DNA from 2 places in the Bacillus smithii genome. Region 2 is predicted to be linked to the other one. Evidence: predicted binding sites of a transcription regulator. Region 2 holds the regulator's gene; the other holds the start of a gene.
The links. Region 2 encodes LexA, which represses DNA repair genes until DNA is damaged. Its sites were predicted from a motif close to CGAACATATGTTCG; they were not measured.
Positions count from the first base shown of each region.

Region 1: BSM4216_RS10015 (Y-family DNA polymerase) is a predicted target of LexA. The motif match lies at 1,355-1,368, and genes of this name have one in related genera.

Region 1 covers NZ_CP012024.1:2,130,854-2,134,058, forward strand. The annotation lists gene BSM4216_RS10010 (YolD-like family protein) at 1-58, opposite strand, end outside; gene BSM4216_RS10015 (Y-family DNA polymerase) at 74-1,330, opposite strand; gene BSM4216_RS16365 (YqzH family protein) at 1,511-1,687, shown strand; gene BSM4216_RS10020 (SDR family NAD(P)-dependent oxidoreductase) at 1,790-2,584, opposite strand; T-box leader at 2,843-3,055, shown strand; gene proC (pyrroline-5-carboxylate reductase) at 3,118-3,205, shown strand, end outside.
Region 2 covers NZ_CP012024.1:1,723,719-1,726,923, forward strand. The annotation lists gene BSM4216_RS08115 (YneB family resolvase-like protein) at 1-421, opposite strand, end outside; gene yneA (cell division suppressor protein YneA) at 437-751, opposite strand; gene lexA (transcriptional repressor LexA) at 908-1,528, shown strand; gene BSM4216_RS17240 (ISL3 family transposase) at 1,763-2,419, shown strand; gene BSM4216_RS17245 (transposase) at 2,433-2,933, shown strand; TPP riboswitch at 3,100-3,205, opposite strand, start outside.

The sequences.
Region 1 (3,205 bases), 410 kb from region 2:
CCACATGTTCAGGAAGCATCATGGATGTCCATTTTATATTTCCTCTGTCCTTGATCATGACAACCCCTTCTTTCTATATTTTGTGTCCGCCCATTAATCGAGCGCGCCTTCTTGATGTTCCTGCTTTGGTATAAGAAACGGCCCTAAGCAAAATATGGGATCCGTATTTCCGACGCAAGCGGTCGACGACATAGCCCAGCTGTTTTTGTCGCCAACGATTTGGTTCAAATAAACTTAATTGTAATTCGCCGTCATCGGACAAATGAGAGAGTGAAACAGAAATTTGCCTTACGGTCTGGCCGTTGTAATGTTCGCGGAATAATGCCAAGCACGTTTCGTACAGTTCCATTGTGGAATTCGTCGGCTCTTCCCTCGTCCGGGAACGGGCAAAGCCTCCTCCGTTTTCTTTATGGCTAAACCCAATGCTAAGACTGATCGTTTTTCCGACTTTTTTATGTTCCCTTGCTCTTCTGGCTACTTCTTCACACATCTCCAACAATACGTGTTGAATGTCTTCTTCTCTTGTATAATCTTTCAGCAAAATTTGACTGTTTCCGAAACTTTTCTGATTTTCAGAAACAAGAGCGCCAATATGGGACAAATCAATTCCCCAAGCATGGTAGTAAAGCTGAACTCCCATGATGCCAAATTTGGCTTTCAGTACATCTAATGGGTAGTTCGCCAGCTGTCCGACCGTAAAGATGCCCATGCGATTGAGCGTTTTCTCCAGTCGTTTTCCGATTCCCCACATACTGCTCAAAGGAGAAACCGGCCACAATTTTTCGGGAACATCCTCATATGTCCATCTGGCAATTCCCGTTTTTTTCGCTTCCAAATCCAAAGCCAGCTTTGACAAAAGCATATTGGATCCGATTCCAATCGCAGCAGGCAATTGAAACTCCCTTTCAAGATCATCCTTTATTTTTCTGGCGATCGTCTCGCTGTCTCCCCACAAATGAAAAGCTCCATCCACTTTTACAAAACTTTCGTCCACGCTATACGTTTGAATGGATTCTTTCGGAACGTATCGATTAAAGACTTTCGTAATTTCCGTTGAAATGCGTAAATACGTTTCCATATTCGGCTCAACCAGCACAATCCTCGGATCATCCGGAATTTCAAACAACCTGGAACCGGTGCGGATGCCAAATTCTTTTTTCAGTTTTGGAGAAGCAGCCAGAACGAGGCTTCCCTTCCTTTCTTTATCGCTAATGACCGCCAAGTAGCACTCCAGCGGATTCAAGCCGTGCATGACAGCCGCACAGCTGGCATAGAAGCTTTTAATATCGATACAAAGAATATTTTCCTTTGGAAGCGCCAAATCATTCATTCGCTTTTGCCACCCCTTTGTTAGCGAACGTTTGTTCTAATATATTCTTTATTCTAGGGGAATATACGTTCTGCATCAATTTATTTTCAATGGAAAACCACTTAATAATTGCCAAATTCGGTTTATAATAATCAAAGGAATTGATCCGTCGGATACGGGATAAAGGCAGGTGATAGATAGATGGAAAAGATGATTATCCTTATGATTCAAAAAAAACTGCAGCAATATAAAAGTCCGGAATTGACCGATAAGGAACTGAAAGATCTTGCAAAAGAAGTGATGATCAGGCAGAAATCCGAGAAAGGAGAACTGCATGAAATCACGGAAGATGTGGTTTACGAATATATAACCAAGTAAAAAGCGATCCTCCCCTAATTCAAGAGGCTTTCAACCGCAATCCGCTTCTAATATTTTCAAAAAGAAAAAGGCAGCCCTTTCTAGAGCCAGCCTTTGAAGAAACTATTTTTTAAAAAATGCGTTTTTGCCAACCTTTTCTACAAGCCGAGGAAACAGCGTATAAAAAACGCTTCCGGCGTTCATCCATCTTGGAAGATTAATTTCGCGGGTATTCGTGAGCATGGCAGCCACCACTTTTTCGGCCACTTTTTCCGGCTTCAACATAAAGCGTTGGATATTTTGCACATAAGTGCCGGAACGATCAGCAATTTCAAAAAAGTTGGTCGCAATCGGCCCGGGGTTAACCGTTGTCACAAAGACGCCGTATGTAGAAAGCTCCATTCGCAAACTGTTGGAAAACCCTAGAACGGCATGTTTTGTCGCCGCGTAAATGCTCGATTTGGGCGTTGCGATTTTCCCGGCCTGAGAGGCGATGTTAACAATATGGCCGGAACGATTTTTTTGCATATGCTCAATCACCATTTGGGTACAGGAAATTAATCCGAGCACATTGACAGCAAACATCCTTTCAATGTCTCCCCATTTGGCAAGATGGGCTTCTTCAAAAATCCCGAAACCAGCATTATTGACTAAAACATCTATCTTTCCGGCCTCTGCAAAAATAGCCAAAAAAACCGCTTCAACATTTTCCCGTTCAGAGACGTCCAAAGAATGGATCCACACTTTATTGGAATAGCGGGATTCAAGAAAAGACTTCAGTTCCTCCAGCTTTTCTACCCGACGAGCAAGCAGCACAAGATTAGCCCCGCTTTCTGCCGCTTTGATCGCCATCTGTTCGCCGATCCCGCTTGAAGCGCCGGTTATCACCACGTTTTTTCCGTGAATCCGCGGATTCATAAAATACTTCACCTCCATAAGGAAATATGGCAGGATTGCTACCCATCATCATACCATTTTTCCGCTCAATAAAACACAAAATGTTTAGAATGTCTAAGGGCGTTGGAAACAACTTTTCATACATAATCATTGGCTGGGAACCGTGGCAAAAGTGCTGTTTTCTTCATTCAAAAGCGCTTCTAATCGTCAGTTTTTTCCGAAAATAGCCCTTGACAATGAGGTCTTTTTTTTGCATAATTTTGTAATAATCGTGTGGAGCAAAAAGCAATGAATAAGGCCAGTAAATAGAAAATGATGTAAGAGAGTGAAGCTCCTGGGCTGCGAAGCTTCATCATCCTCTTTTCTATTGAACCTACCTTATGAGCTGTCAAGATACTTGACCGTTTATCCCGCGTTAACGGAAACGAGCGTGCAAATGATTCCATTTGCAAATAAAGGTGGTACCACGGAAGATTCCCTTTCGTCCTTTTAAAGGATGAAAGGTTTTTTTATTTGAAATAGAAAAAAGCAAAAAATATTCCCATCATCTGCTCTTGACTAAAAACGTTCTAAAGGAGGAAAACAACATGAAAGTCGTCTTTATCGGCGCCGGTTCTATGGCAGAAGCCATCATTGCCGGCG
Region 2 (3,205 bases):
CTGCTCTTATCATTCCTCTTTTGATTTTTAGATTATGTATTTTTCGCTGATATTCTTCCACCATGCTTACGATTTTAAGAACCATCGAATCCGACTCTGAAAGCTGAAGTTCTCCTTTGTCAGATATGCTAAAAACTTTAGCCCCTTCTTTATAAATGCAATGCAAAAGAGCAATTTTGGCATTGCCTCTTCCAATTCTAGTTTCATCTTGAATCAATACTGCGCCAGCTTTTTTGTCTTTTAACATATCTAACATCTCCAGCACGCCGGGACGATCCAAATCATAACCGCTTGCTTGGTCACGAATAACAGCTGCCAGTTCAAATCCAAACTCTGAAGCGAGCCGTCGAAGTTCCTCTTCTTGCCTTTCCAATGATGTTTCCTGAGTTTCTTTTGTCGTGCTCACTCGGCAATAGATAATGGCCTTCGTGTTTCATCACTCCTCTTTATAAGCAACTTGATGTTTTTTATTCACGGCTGTAACCGGAATAATAATTTTATCACCTGGCTTAATGACAGGGCTGGCAAGATGATTCTTCTGTTCCACCCATTTGACAAATTCATTATAATCCATGTTGTGATGGTCCCCATATTTCATGGCGATCGACCATAACGAATCTCCTTCATGCACTACGATTTTCTGATAATTTGGCTCCTTTGTCATTTGACCGATGATAAATAAACCGGACAGAACGGAAACAATCACTAAAATGATGGCGAAACGGTAGTTTTTCCACACCCATTTTATCATAAAAATTACCTCCGAACGAATGTTTGTTCTTTTACGAAAAATTGTAATACGAACATTTGTTTGAGTCAACTCTTTTTTCGAACTTATGTTTGTATTCCAACTCTTGGCATGCTATAATACCTTTAACAGAAAGAGATACGGGGGGGCTGCCTTAAAATGACTAAGTTATCAAAGAGGCAACAAGAAATCCTTGATTTTATTAAGAACGAAGTGAAAACGAAAGGATATCCACCATCTGTGCGTGAAATTGGCGAAGCAGTAGGGCTAGCTTCCAGTTCGACTGTCCATGGCCATTTGGCGCGTCTTGAGAAAAAAGGGTTGATTAGAAGAGACCCTACAAAGCCTAGAGCGATTGAAATACTCGATGCCGAAGATGATATCATTCCGCGCCAAAATGTGATCAATGTACCAATTGTTGGAAAAGTAACAGCCGGGATTCCCATTACGGCCATTGAAAATATTGAAGAATATTTTCCTCTTCCAGAGAGGCTGGCACCCAGCGATGAACAGATATTTATGCTGGAAGTTATGGGTGACAGCATGATTGAAGCTGGAATTCTTGATGGAGACTACGTCATCGTCCGCCAACAGCAATCCGCACTAAATGGGGAAATTGTTGTCGCTATGACAGACGAAAATGAAGCCACTGTCAAAAGATTTTTTAAAGAAAAAGATTACATAAGGCTTCAGCCTGAAAACTCATCAATGGAACCAATCATTTTGCGTGATGTGAAAATTCTTGGAAAAGTGATTGGAATTTACAGAGAAATTCATTAATGGATGTATACCATAAACGGAAAAAGCTTGTCTTACTTTCTTATATATGTACAGTTGCAATACGTTATGACGCATTACGGAAAAAAGCGCTCATCGCCTGAAGATGAACGCTTTTTTCTTTGGTTCTATACTAAATGTTGGGGTTAAGAGACTTTTCAGGCAAAATAAAAGCACTTACGAAGATCTCCCTTTAAAATGATAGTTGGCGACTACATCAAAAAGGAGATTTCGTAAATGCATTCTCATTTTATCACAAAACTGCTTGGGTTAGAAGATGTTGAAATCACTCATGTAGAGGATCAAATCACTCACTTTGAAATCCATATTCAAACGCCTGTAAAAGTTCAAAAATGCCCCTGCTGTCAGAAGGAAACTTCCTCTGTCCATGATGATCGAATTCAAAAGATTCGTGATGTAAAGGTCTTTGAAAAATATTGTTTTCTCATCTTGAGAAAGCGCCGATACAGATGTAAGTCCTGTGGAAAACGGTTCTACGAACCCTATTCTTTTCTAGAGCGTTACCAGCGCCACACGAAACGACTCCTCCAAGCTCTTTTGGTTAAAGTGAGGGAGTATAACTTTAAGCAGGTTGCCAAGGAAACAGGACTTGGGCATTCCACCGTCATTCGGCTCTTTGACAAGTACTATTCCTATGACAATAAGGCCCTCCCGAAAGTTCTGGCCATTGATGAATTGAAAGGGACTTCTGAAACGGGCAAGTACCAATGTATCATTGGCGATCCTGTAAACCGAAGGGTTTACGATATCATTCCTAACAGGAATCTATCCACCCTAAAGGAATACTTCCGTACACTTCCAAGGGAGAAAGTACAGATGGTGGTCATGGATATGTGGGCAGCCCTACAAGACGCTCGCTTTGAAAAGTTTTGATAAACCGATTCTGGTGGTCGATCGATTCCATTATGTTCGGCATAATGTATGGGCATTGGAACGGGTAAGGAAGAGAGTCCAGAAAAACTTTCAAGAGAAGGATCGTAAATCCATGAAGAAGTTGCGTTATCTGCTTCATAAGCCACATGCCCATTTGAATGCAGATGAAATGGAACAGCTGAACTATTTCTTTTCACTGGCCCTTGACTTAAAGAAGGCCTATATCGTAAAAGAGACCTTCCATAAGTGGCTGAAGGAAAGTGACAAAACAAACGCCAAAAGAAACCTTGAGCACCTCTATAAGGTCATAGAGGAATCGGGACTCGAAGAATATCAATACATGAAAAGAACATTCAAAAACTGGGAAAAGGAGATCTTAAATTCCTTTCTCTTCCCTTACACGAATGGATTTATTGAGGGGATCAACAACAAGATAAAAGTCATCAAACGAATGTCATATGGCATTCGGAACTTTAAGAGACTAAGAAATAAAGCTTTATGTTCACTCATCTAGTCAACTACAAAAAAAGGGGCACTTCGATAAGTGTACCCCAACAATTGACATAGAGCCATAGTTTAAAAAGGACAAAATCTAGAGTCCACCCACAGCATGAAAAACCCGGGCCTTTATGGCAGACCCGGGAAATGTTAGTATGAAGCATCCGCAAAAATAGGTTTTCATCTTAAAATACTAACTTCCCCACGCTGGTATGAACCAGATCAGGTCCTGAGGGTTAAGAAACTTCATCGTGTTTCTTTCTCAGCCCAACTCATTGGACACCCCTA